Regions from separate parts of the Luteibacter sp. NPDC031894 genome, predicted to be linked through region 3. Evidence: predicted binding sites of a transcription regulator. Region 3 holds the regulator's gene; each other region holds the start of a gene.
What was found. Region 3 encodes HrcA, which represses chaperone genes, less so after heat shock. Its sites were predicted from a motif close to TTNGCACTCNNNNNNNNNGAGTGCNAA; they were not measured.

Region 1 (4,280 bases), on a different contig from region 3:
ACGCCCAGCAACACCACGCACCAGACGGCGAACAGCGCGCCGTAGATGATGATCAGGCGCGACGTGGCGGAACGCCAGGCGTCAGTCAGCGGGCGCAAGGACATACCCCGAGCCGCGCACGGTGCGGATGAGCGGCGAATGGCCGGCACCGTCGATCTTGCGACGGAGGCGGCCGATATGGACGTCGATGACGTTCGTGCCCGGATCGAAATGGAAGCCCCAGACGTGCTCGAAGATCATTTGTCGGGTGACCACCTGGCCCGCGTTGCGCATCAGGAACTCGAGCAGGCGGAACTCCGTGGGGAGCAACGTCAGCGCTTCCCCGCGGCGCTGCGCGTTGTGGCGGACGAGATCGAGTTCCAGGTCGGCGACGCGCAATCGCGTTTCGTTGCCGCCCTGGCGCCGGCGACGCAACAGCACTTCCGCGCGCGCAGCCAGTTCGTCGGGCGAGAACGGCTTGGTCAGGTAATCGTCGCCGCCGGCACGCAGGCCGCGCACGCGCTCGTCCACGTCGGAGAGCGCGCTGATCATGAGCACCGGCGTGTCCACGTCGCGCTGGCGCAGCGCGGACACGACGTCGATGCCGTCCATGCCGGGCAGCATGCGGTCGAGCGTGATGATGTCGTACCCGTCGGCGAGCGCGCGCGCGAGACCCTCGCGACCGTCGGCGACCCAGTCGGCGACGAGGCCGTGCGCACCCAGCTCCGCGACGATGTCGCGAGCGGTGACTTCGTCGTCTTCGATGACCAGTGCCCTGGGCATCCTGTTCTGCTCCTGTGGGGATGACGCCAACGGAAAACGGCCCCATGGAGGGGCCGTTCCGGATAGTACGCCGAACCGCGGACTCAGGCCGCGATGGCGACGCGCATCTTCTTCATGGCATTCGCCTCGATCTGGCGGATGCGCTCGGCCGACACGCCGTACTCGTCCGCAAGATCCTGCAGCGTGGCCTTGTTGTCCTCGGCCAGCCAGCGGCGCTGGATGATGTCGCGCGAGCGATCGTCCAGGTTGCCGAGCGCCGACGACAGCGCGCCCATCTGGTTGTTGCTGGCGTCTTCCTCGGCGAGGTTGTCGTACGGATCGGCGCCTTCGTCGACAAGGAACGCGGCCGGAGCCGGCTTATCGTCGTCGTCCGCATCGGCCGGAGCCTCGAAGCCGATGTCACGGCCCGAAAGACGCGATTCCATCTCGCGGACGGTGGCCTCGGGGACGCCCAGGTCGTTCGCGACCACGCGCACTTCCTCGGCGTTCATCCAGCCCAAGCGCTTCTTGCTCTTGCGCAGGTTGAAGAACAGCTTGCGCTGCGCCTTGGTGGTGGCGACCTTCACGATGCGCCAGTTGCGCAGGATGAACTCGTGCATCTCGGCACGGATCCAGTGCACGGCGAAGCTGACCAGCCGAACGCCCTGGTCCGGGTCGAAGCGCTTCACCGCCTTCATCAGGCCGATGTTGCCTTCCTGGATGAGGTCCGACAGCTGCAGGCCGTAGCCGTTGTAGCCACGGGCCACGTGGACCACGAAACGCAGGTGGGACATCACGAGCTGCTTGGCGGCGTCGAGATCGGCGTCGTCACGGAAGCGGCGCGCCAGCGACTGCTCCTCGTCAAGGCTGAGCACGGGAATGCGGTGCACGGCCGAGATATAGGAATCCAGACTGCCAACGACGCTCGGTAGCCCGTAATTCCGGGTGGCGAGGGCTTGGGACATGTGTGGAACCTCCTGAAAGTCTGTTCGCAGATTAGCAGTCCCGGAATGAGAGTGCTAAGCCAGCCCGAAGTTCATCGGTTAACTGTACGCAATGGTACAGAAATACCCCCGGCATGTCCAGAGCCTCGCACGTGCGGTTCAGGCGGGGACCAGGCGTAGCCCGATAATTCCAAACAGAATCAGTGCAATACAAGCGATACGGGCGGGCGTAGCTGAATCGCCGAGGGCGAGGATGCCCACGACGGCCGTGCCCACCGCGCCGATACCCGTCCAGACGGCGTAGCCGGTACCCACCGGAATGGTCTTCAGCGAGACCGACAGGAGGATGACGCTGGCGACGCCGGTAGCGACCGTGACGAGGGCGGGCAGCCAGCGCGTGAAGCCTTCGGACGATTTCATGGCGAAGGCGAAAACGATCTCGAGGAGACCGGCGGTAGCGAGCAGGAGCCAGGGCATGGGAAGGAGCCGAATCGAAGGGAGGACACATCGTGCGCCGTCGCTGTTCGCGCCCGGAGAGCCAAGATGCGCGTTTCCCGCCGGGCCATGCTCAAAGCAGCCTGGCGAGCCTCGTCCCGAGTTCCGCGGCGCGCGCCCGCGAGGCAATGTTGGTGAAGCTGACCAGCAACGCCGGCATGCCTTCACCTTCGACCATCCAGTCCGCCATGGCTTCACCGTACAACCCGTCCTCGCGCATGCGGGCCACCAGTTGCTCCGGCGACCAGCGACCCTCGAAGCGCAGGATCAGGTGCATCCCCCCCGGTGGCGAGTCGATACGCAGGCGGTCACCCAAGACATCCTTCAGGCCGCCGATCGTCGCCTCCCGTCGCTCGGCGTAGCAGCGGCGCATTTTCTGGATGTGGCGCGCGAAGTGCCCCTCGGCGACGAACGCCGCGGCGATGGCCTGGGTCAGCCAGGGCGTGTCGCCGGCGAACGTGTGGAAGACCTCGGCGAACCGCTGGACCTGCGCTTCCGGCAGTACGAGATAGCCAAGCCGGATGCCCGGGAACAGCACCTTGCTGAACGTGCCGGCATAGAGCACGCGCCCCTCGCCGTCGAGGCTTTTCAGCGCGGGCAAGGGCCGACTGACGTAGCGGTATTCGCCATCGTAATCGTCCTCCACGATCCAGGCGCCGGCGTCTGCCGCCCAATCCAGGAGGGCCAACCGCCGTGGCAACGAAAGCGACACGCCAAGCGGACTCTGGTGGGCGGGCGTGACGACGGCCATGCGGGCGGTCGGCGCCAGCCGCAGGCCCTCCGCGACGACGATCCCCTCGTGGTCGACGGGAACGGGCACACCCGCGACACCCCATTGCCCGAGCAAGTCCCGTGTGGGCGGGTAGCCCGGGTTTTCCAGCCACACGCGATCGCCCTCCTTCAACAAGGCGCGCGCGATCAGCCCCAACGCATGGCGATACCCCGCCGTGACGACCACCTGCTCCGATGAGCAATCGATGCCGCGCGAAACGCGCAGGTACGTGGCGATCTGGGCGCGCAGTCCAGGCAGGCCGAACGCGGGCGGGTTGGCCATGTCGGCGGGCTGCATGCTGCGTGCATGGCGCGCGCCCAGGCGTGCCCAGATCTTCCGGGGAAACATGTCGAGCGCCGGCAGGCCCATCTGGAAGGGCAGGATCGAATCCGCGCGAAAGCTCGGGGCGACCGTGTCGCCTCTCGCCCGCGGCGGTACGACCGCTACCGGCGCGCGCGGCTTGAGGCCGGGCGTCACGACGGTGCCGGCCTGTCCGCGCGCCTCGATATATCCCTCGGCGGCGAGCAGGGAATACGCGGTGTCGATGGTGCCCCGCGAGAGGCCCAGTTCCTGGGTGAGCGCACGCGCCGACGGGATACGGTCGCCCGGCTTGAGCACGCCACTCGCGATCGCGTCGCGGAACCGGTCGTAAATCTGCCGGTAGTAGGACTCTGTCGCCCTGGGATCCAGCGGTCGGATCGTGCTGTTCGTGCGGCTGCTCATGGGTGGTCGAATGATGGCATAGCCCGGATGTCGATTCTTGGACCTCGTGCCTGTGCCATGGATTCGTAGGATGCACCTAACCTTCCTACGCACCGGATGAGCCATGAAAATCCTGCACGTCAGCTGCAGCCCGCACGGGCAACGCGCGGAGAGCGACAAACTCGCGCGCAAGATCATCCTGCACTTGCTGATGGAACATCCGGAAGCGACGCTGTTGCAACGCGTGATCGGCGACGGCTCCATTCCGCACATCGACGCGAACTACGCCCTCGCTCAGCACTCCGGCACGGCGGAAGTCACCGGCGACGGATCGATGGCGCTTTCCGACATCCTTATCGGTGAGTTGGAAGAGGCCGATGTGGTCGTGATCGGCACGCCGATGCACAACTACAGCGTGCCCTCCTCACTCAAGGCATGGATCGACCACGTCGTTCGGGCGCGGCGCACCTTCCAGATCACGCCCGCGGGCAAGGTCGGCGGTCTGCGCGATCGACCGGTGTTCGTGGCCGTGGCCTCGGGCGGCCGTTTCTCGGGTGAGCACGTGCACCAGCCGGATTTCCTCACGCCGTACCTGCGGGCGATCCTGGGCATGGTCGGCTTGCATG
Region 2 (4,280 bases), on a different contig from region 3:
GCGATCATGTCGCCGAACTCGCCGTTGGCCGCGTTGTAGCCGAAGTTGCCCTGGCCTTCCTTCACCTTGTTCAGGACGACCGACGGCTCTTCACCGGCGTTGGCAACGATGGCGCGCAGCGGGGCTTCGAGGGCGCGACGGGTAATCGCGATGCCGAGGTCCTGGTCCGGGTTCTTGCCCTTCAGGCCTTCCAGCGCCTTGAGCGAACGGATCAGGGCGACGCCGCCGCCCGGGACCACGCCTTCCTCGACGGCCGCACGCGTGGCGTGCAGGGCGTCTTCGACGCGGGCCTTCTTTTCCTTCATCTCGACTTCCGTCGCGGCGCCGACCTTGATGACGGCAACGCCGCCGGCCAGCTTCGCCACACGCTCCTGCAGCTTCTCGCGGTCGTAGTCGGAGGAGGTCTCCTCGATCTGCGCCTTGATCTGGCCGATGCGCGACTGGATGCGCTCGGCTTCGCCGGCACCGTCGATGATCGTGGTGTTTTCCTTGGTGATCACGACGCGCTTGGCACGGCCGAGGTCGGTGATCGTGGCCTTGTCGAGCTGCAGGCCGACTTCCTCGGAGATGACCACGCCGTTGGTGAGGATGGCGATGTCTTCCAGGATGGCCTTGCGACGGTCACCGAAGCCCGGCGCCTTCACGGCGGCGACCTTCACGATGCCGCGGATGGTGTTGACGACGAGGGTCGCCAGGGCTTCGCCCTCGACTTCCTCCGCGACGATCAGCAGCGGCTTCGCGGCCTTCGCGACGGCCTCGAGGACCGGCAGGAGTTCGCGAACGTTGGAGATCTTCTTGTCGTGGATCAGGATGAACGGATCGTCCAGTTCGACCTGCTGCGACTGCTGGTTGTTGATGAAGTACGGCGAGAGGTAGCCGCGGTCGAACTGCATGCCCTCGACGACGTCGAGCTCGTTCTCGAGACCCGAGCCTTCCTCGACGGTGATGACGCCTTCCTTGCCGACCTTCTTCATCGCGTTGGCGATGATGTCGCCAATGTCGGCGTCGGAGTTGGCCGAGATGGTGCCGACCTGGGCGATCGCCTTGTCGTCGGCGGTCGGGTTCGACAGGTTCTTCAGCTCACCGACGGCGGCGATGACGGCCTGGTCGATGCCGCGCTTCAGGTCCATCGGGTTGATGCCGGCGGCGACGGCCTTGAGGCCTTCCTGGATGAACGCCTGCGCGAGCACGGTAGCGGTCGTGGTGCCGTCACCGGCGACGTCGGAGGTCTTGGAAGCGGCTTCCTTGACGATCTGCGCGCCGATGTTCTCGTACTTGTCGGAAAGCTCGATTTCCTTCGCGACCGAGACGCCGTCCTTGGTGACGGTCGGAGCGCCGAAGCTCTTCTCGAGCACGACGTTGCGGCCCTTCGGGCCCAGGGTGACCTTGACGGCGTTGGCGAGGGTGTTGACACCCTTCAGCATGCGCGAGCGCACGTCTTCGCTGAAGCGGACTTCTTTAGCTGCCATGACTGTGAATCCTTATTTGAATGCTTGGGAATGGTCGGGAGGAACGGGGCGAGCGGGAGCTCAGCCTTCCAGGACCGCCACGATGTCGTCTTCCTTCAGGAAGACCAGTTCTTCGCCGTCGACCTTGATTTCCTGGCCGGCGTACTTGCCGAACAGGACGACGTCGCCTTCCTTCACGCCCATCGGGCGGAGCTGGCCGCTGGCCAGGAGGAGGCCGGTACCGGCAGCGATGACCTTGCCGCGGGTCGGCTTCTCGGTGGCGCTGTCGGGGATGACGATGCCACCGGCGGAAATACGCTCTTCCTCGAGGCGCTTGACGATGACGCGATCGTGCAGCGGGCGCAATTTGCTCATGACTTCTCCAACCATGTGATTGACAGACAAAGGAATTATTCCACCCTGTTAGCACTTGACCAGGGTGAGTGCCAGAATTTTAGCCAAAGCCGTTCCGAAATCGGAAGTCCTTGGGGTGATCGACACATGGCGCCTGGATGAAACCGTTCAAGGGCCCGGGTCCAAAAAAGGACGACAAGGACACACGAAGGGCGCGCTGTCCGAAGCCGTCGCCAGCGGCCTCGCCCGGGCCGACGCAGGTGTCGTGCAAGCCAATCCGGTGACGCCCGGTCATAATGATCGACGTCCATCGCGGTTCGTCGCCGCACCGATCCACGGAGTCGACATGATGTCTGTAATGCGCCGCGCGCTGATCCTCGTCGCCGGCCTCGGCCTGTTCGCCGTCCTTCCTGCCGTCGCCCAGGACGACCAGGAACTGCTGCCCGTCACCCAGGCGTTCCTCCTCACGACGGACGCCAGCCAGCCTGGGACGGTGAAGCTGCATTGGCGGATCGCGCCGGACTACTACCTCTACCGGGGACGGATCAAGATCACGGCGGCCGATCCGGCGGCGGTGAAGCTCGGCGAGCCCAGCCTTCCGAATGGTCTCAAGGAGCACGACGAATACCTGGGCGACGTGGAGATCTACCACGGCGACATCCAGGCGAGCGTGCCCTATACCCTCGCCGACGCGTCGACCAAGACCCTGGCGCTGAACGTCCAGTACCAGGGCTGTCACGAGGTCGAGCCGAAGATCTGCTACCCGCCCAACACCGAGCACCTCACGCTGGCGATCGGCGGCCCGTCCACGATCCCTGCCGCGGCGCCCGCCACGCCGGCGAGCAACGCCGCGGCGTTGCTCGGCGCGCCCGCCGGCGCGACCTCCGGCACCGACGCCCAGCCGTTACCCGCCGAGCAGGCCTTCCGCTTCGAGGCCTTGGTCAAGGATCGCGGGAACCTGCTGCTGCGTTGGACGATGCCCAAGGATTACTACCTGTATCGCGACAAGACACAGGTTACGGTGGCGTCGCCCGCCGGCGTGAGCGTCGGCGAGCCGGAATGGCCGAGCGGCACGGCCCACCACGACGAACACTTCGGCGACACCATCGTCTATTTCGACCAGGTGGAGTTGCCCGTCCCGCTCGAAGGCACGGCGAAGGCTTCGACCGTCGCTATCGACGTGGCCTACCAGGGCTGCCTCGAGAACGGCATCTGCTACCCCGTCATGAAGCGCCTCGTGAGCGTCGACCTCGCAGCCGGCACCGCCTCGGTCGGCGCCGCCAGCGAGGAACAGCAGGCCGCCGCGCCGGCAGAGGTGGCGCCAACGCCGCCACCTCCGGGCATGAAGCCGGGCGGGGACGCGCCTGTCGGTTTCATCGCGGCCATCGGGCTCGCCCTGCTTGGCGGTCTCGTGCTGAACCTGATGCCGTGCGTGCTCCCCGTGCTGTCGTTGAAGGCGGTCACCGTGCTGGAGAGCGGTGAAAGCCATGCCGCGGCGCGCCGCCACGCGCTCTGGTACACGGCGGGCGTGCTGGTCGCCTTCGCCGTTCTCGGCCTCATCATCGTCGGCATCCGGGCGGCCGGGCACGGCGTGCAATGGGGCGCACAGTTCCAGCAGCCGCTGGCGATCGGCCTGCTCGTCTACGTCATGCTGGCGGTAGGCCTGTCCATGTCCGGCGTCTTCGAGATCGGCGGCTCCCTCGGCAACGTCGGCAGTGGCCTGGCGGCGCGTTCCGGCCCCTCCGGCGATTTCTTCACCGGCGTGCTTGCCGTCGTCGTCGCGAGCCCCTGCACCGCACCGTTCATGGGTTCAGCCATCGCCTTCGCATTCGCCGCGCCGCTGGCCGTTGCCTTCCTGATCTTCCTCGCGCTCGGTCTGGGCCTCGCGCTCCCCTTCCTCCTCATCGGCTTCGTGCCAGCGATCGCGCGACTGCTGCCGCGCCCCGGTCGATGGATGGAAACGCTGAAGCAGGCGCTGGCGTTCCCGATGTACCTCACGGCTGTGTGGCTGCTCTGGGTGCTGACGAAACAGCGTGGCGCCGATGCCACCGCGCTCGTGCTGGCGGGCGGCGTGCTCCTGGCGATGGCGCTGTGGTGGTACGGGCGCAATCGCGGCGGTCGCGCACTGTCGTGGGCGTTCACCGCCGTGCTCGCGATCGGTGCCGCCGCGGCCCTGTGGACGGTACATGGCTTGCCCGCGCCGTCGACCGTGAACGTGGCCTCCGACGGGTCGGTGCCGTACTCGCCGGAGAAGCTCGCGGAACTGCGTGGCGCCGGCACGCCCGTGCTGGTCGACATGACGGCCGACTGGTGCATCACCTGCAAGGCCAACGAACACGCCGTGCTCGACACCGACGCCTTCCGCACCCTGCTGAAGCGCACTGGCACCGTCTACATGAAAGGCGACTGGACCGACGTGAACGCAACCATCGCCGCCTTCCTGGAGCAGTACCACTCCGTGGGCGTGCCGCTTTACGT
Region 3 (4,280 bases):
TTCGAGAGCGCGGCGGCGGCGACGTCGTATTCCTTGCGCAGGCGATCGCGCTCACCGGCGACGCGGTCGAGGGCATCGCCCGCGCCTTCCAGTTCGGCCAGGCGCTCGCGCACCTCGTCCGCCTTCGCGGAAAGCTCTTCGATGGGAAGGCGATAGCGACGCGACAGGTCGTGCAGGTGGGTGAGGTGGGTGTCCACTTCGGCCAGCCGCTCCGGATCCAGTTCCACGTCCTGGGCGTAGCGCCCGAGGCCGTCCACGGCTTCACCCACCTGGATCTGGGCGCTGTCGAGGAGCTCGAGCAGCGGCGCCAGCGTGCCGTCGATTTCGGCCAGGCGCGAGACTTCGGCGTGGGCGCGGAGCAGGGCGCGGCCGATGGCGAATTCGCTTTCCCCGTCGAGCATTTCGACGATGCCGTTGGCGCCTTCGGCCAGCCGTCCCGCGTTGGCGAGCCGGCGGTGCTGTGCCTCCAGGTCCTCCAGCGCGGCGGGCGCGAGGGCCCAACGCTCCAGCTCTTCCAGCTCGTGGGCGAGCAGTTCGATCTGGCGCTCGCGATCGTCGCCGCCGGACAGCACGCGGATGCGCGCCACGGCGTCCCGCCATGCGCGCGCGGTGTCGCGCACGCGCGCCAGCCGCTCCTCGTTGCCTGCATAGGCGTCGAGCAAGGCCATCTGGTGCTGGCGCGACAACAAGGCCTGGTGCTCGTGCTGGCCGTGGATTTCCACGATCAACGCCGCGAGCGCCGACATCTGCGCGAGGCTGGCCGGACGTCCGTTGATCCAGCCGCGCGAGCTGCCTTCCGTGCGGATCACGCGGCGCAGCTGGCAGGTCTCGCCGTCGTCCAGTTCTTCCTGGCGCAGCCACTCCGACGCCTCCGGCAACCCCGTGAGGTCGAACTCGGCGGCCAGTTCGGCGCGATCGCTGCCGGCGCGGACCATGCCGCTGTCGGCACGGGCGCCGGCCAGGAGCATCAGTGCGTCCACCAGCAGGGACTTACCGGCGCCGGTCTCGCCGCTGACCACGGTGAGGCCCGGGCCGAAGGCCACCTCGGCTTCTTCGACGACGGCGAACTGGCGGACGTAGAGCGAGGTGAGCATGGGCACCAGGGTGGCGGAGGGAAACGCGCCGATTGTAGCGGGAGCCGCGTCGCAAGGGCCGAGACTTGCAAGCGGGACGCCCAGACCTTATTGATAGCGCGACGACCCGACCCCTTCCCGACCCAGCCAGCGAATGAATCCGTTTTCCGGTCATGACATCGATGCTCGCGCGCGCCGGCTGCTGCGGACCCTTATTTCCCAATACCTCTCCGACGGCGAGCCGGTGGGTTCGCGCACGCTGGCGCGCTCGTCCGGGCTGGAAGTCAGCCCGGCCACCATCCGCAACATCATGGCGGACCTGGAAGACGCGGGGCTGGTCGCATCGCCCCATACCTCCGCCGGCCGGGTGCCCACGCCGCGTGGCCTGCGCCTGTTCGTCGACAGCCTGCTCGAACTGAAACCCTTGCCGCGCGACGAGATGGCGCGCCTGCAGGGTGGCCTGCCGCCGCACCAGACGACCACGCGCGACCTGCTGGGCAACGTCTCCAACCTGCTGTCGGCCATGACGCATTTCGCGGGCGTGGTCACCGTGCCGCGCCAGGCCGACTTCCCGCTGCGCCACATCGATTTCGTTTCGCTTCCGGACGCCCGCGTGCTGGTGATCCTGGTGTTCTCGGACAACCAGGTGCAGAACCGGGTGGTCCAGCTGGCGCGTCCGCTGGGCGCCGGCGAGCTGGAGCAGGCCGCGAATTACCTCAATGCACAGTTCGCCGGCTTCCGGCTGGCGGACATTCGCGCCCACCTCGCTTCGGAACTGCGCGAGGCAGGCGGCGAGCTCAACCGGTTGCTGGCGAGCGCGGTGGAACTGGCCACGGCCTCCTTCGCCCCCGAGGAGGACGCCGACGACGTCCTGGTCAGCGGCCAGACCAACCTCATGGGGTACTCGGAACTGGCCGACATCGACCGGCTCCGCGACCTTTTCGACGCCTTCCAGCAAAAGCGCGACCTGCTCCAGCTCATGGAGATGTGCGTCAAGGCGCCAGGCGTGCGGCTTTTCATCGGCGAGGAATCCGGTTTCTCGGCGCTGGACGGCTGCAGCATCGTCACCGCCACCTACGGAACCAGCGGCCGAATGCTGGGCGCGATCGGAGTTATTGGACCGACGCGTATGGCATATGAGCGCGTCATTCCCGTGGTGCAGGCCACCGCCGGATTGCTCAGCGACGCCTTGAATCGCGCCGCGGCGACCTCATAAACCGCCCCGGGAGGCGGGTTTACTTTTTCCCGCGAATGTTCGGTCCCTCCCATGAGGGGCCGGTAAGGCTGACATTTGGAGCAAGCATGCAGAACAACGATCCCCATGTGCCGGATCAGGTGCAGGACGGCGGTACGGCGGACGGCGGCGTGAACGCCGACTTCGACGCCCTTACCGCGAAGCTGGCCGCCCTCGAATCCGAACTGGCCGGAGCGCGCGAGACGGTCCTGCGCGAGCGGGCGGAGATCGAGAACCAGCGCCGGCGCCTTCAGCGCGATCTCGAGCAAGCGCGTCGCTTCGCCAACGAGAAGTTGCTGGGCGACCTGCTTCCGGTCTACGACGGCATCGTCCTCGGCCTCACCAACGACGCCGCGGATGCGAAGACCTTGCGCGAAGGCCTCGAGCTGACGCTGAAGCAGTTGGAAAAGGTGACCCAGACCAATGGCCTCACCGTCGTCGATCCGCTGCACCAACCGTTCAATCCGGAACACCACCAGGCGATCAGCTCGGTCGAGTCGAACGAGCATCCGCCGGGCACGGTGGTGGCGGTCGTGCAGAAGGGTTTCGTGCTGAACGATCGTCTGCTGCGCCCGGCGCTGGTGGCCGTGGTGCGCGACAACTGAGTCTCACAAGGCATTGAATCGATGGGGCTCAGCCCCACTTTCAAACACAGTCGCGGCCGCGGGGGCCGCTTTAGAAATACGGAGCAACTTCAATGGCCAAGATCATCGGCATCGACCTCGGTACGACCAACTCCTGCGTGGCAGTGATGGAAGGTTCGACCGCACGCGTCATCGAGAACGCGGAGGGCGATCGCACCACGCCGTCCATCGTCGCGTTCACCAAGGACAACGAAGTCCTGGTCGGCGCGCCGGCCAAGCGCCAGAGCGTCACCAATCCCAAGAACACCTTCTACGCGGTGAAGCGCCTCATCGGCCGCAAGTTCACCGACGCCGAGGTGCAGAAGGACATCAAGCTCGTGCCGTACGGCATCGTGGCGCATGAGAACGGCGACGCCTGGGTGCAGACCGCCGACGGCAAGAAGATGGCCCCGCAGGAAGTCTCCGCGAAGGTCCTCATGAAAATGAAGAAGACCGCCGAGGACTTCCTGGGCGAGCCGGTGACCGAAGCGGTCATCACGGTTCCGGCGTACTTCAACGACAGCCAGCGCCAGGCCACGAAGGACGCGGGTCGCATCGCCGGCCTCGAGGTCAAGCGCATCATCAATGAGCCCACCGCGGCCGCGCTGGCCTACGGCCTCGACAAAACGACCTCGGGCGATCGCAAGATCGCCGTGTACGACCTCGGCGGCGGTACGTTCGACGTGTCGATCATCGAGATCGCCAACGTCGACGGCGAGAAGCAGTTCGAAGTGCTGGCCACCAACGGCAACACCTTCCTCGGTGGCGAGGACTTCGACAATCGCGTCATCGATTACCTCGTCGAGGAATTCAAGAAGGAGCAGGGCATAGACCTGCGCCAGGACCAGCTCGCGCTGCAGCGCCTGAAGGATGCTGCCGAGCGCGCGAAGATCGAGCTCTCGTCCTCGCACCAGACGGATGTGAACCTGCCTTACGTCACCGCCGATGCCTCGGGTCCGAAGCACCTCAACATCAAGCTGACCCGCGCCAAGCTGGAGTCGCTGGTGGAAGACCTCGTCAAGGGCACGATCGAGCCTTGCCGCACCGCGCTCAACGACGCCGGCCTGCGCGTGTCGGACATCCACGAGGTGATCCTCGTTGGTGGCCAGACCCGCATGCCCAAGGTGCAGGAAGCCGTGAAGGACTTCTTCGGCAAGGAAGCGCGCAAGGACGTCAACCCGGATGAAGCCGTGGCCGTCGGTGCCGCGATCCAGGGTGGCGTGCTCGGTGGTTCGGTGAAGGACGTGCTGCTGCTCGACGTCACCCCGCTGTCGCTCGGCATCGAGACGATGGGCGGCGTGATGACCAAGCTCATCGAGAAGAACACCACGGTGCCGACGAAGGCGTCGC

Region 1: rpoH (RNA polymerase sigma factor RpoH) is a predicted target of HrcA. The motif match lies at 1,738-1,764, and genes of this name have one in related genera.
Region 2: ACQKIE_RS14310 (co-chaperone GroES) is a predicted target of HrcA. The motif match lies at 1,872-1,898, and genes of this name have one in related genera.

What each region holds. Positions count from the first base shown of each region.
Region 1 covers NZ_JBNNMV010000005.1:292,869-297,148, forward strand. The annotation lists gene ACQKIE_RS14950 (sensor histidine kinase) at 1-104, opposite strand, end outside; gene ACQKIE_RS14955 (response regulator transcription factor) at 82-762, opposite strand; gene rpoH (RNA polymerase sigma factor RpoH) at 846-1,706, opposite strand; gene ACQKIE_RS14965 (DMT family transporter) at 1,845-2,162, opposite strand; gene ACQKIE_RS14970 (PLP-dependent aminotransferase family protein) at 2,254-3,675, opposite strand; gene ACQKIE_RS14975 (FMN-dependent NADH-azoreductase) at 3,779-4,280, shown strand, end outside.
Region 2 covers NZ_JBNNMV010000005.1:149,049-153,328, forward strand. The annotation lists gene groL (chaperonin GroEL) at 1-1,469, opposite strand, end outside; gene ACQKIE_RS14310 (co-chaperone GroES) at 1,530-1,823, opposite strand; gene ACQKIE_RS14315 (protein-disulfide reductase DsbD family protein) at 2,152-4,280, shown strand, end outside.
Region 3 covers NZ_JBNNMV010000001.1:495,404-499,683, forward strand. The annotation lists gene recN (DNA repair protein RecN) at 1-1,094, opposite strand, end outside; gene hrcA (heat-inducible transcriptional repressor HrcA) at 1,228-2,289, shown strand; gene grpE (nucleotide exchange factor GrpE) at 2,376-2,912, shown strand; gene dnaK (molecular chaperone DnaK) at 3,005-4,280, shown strand, end outside.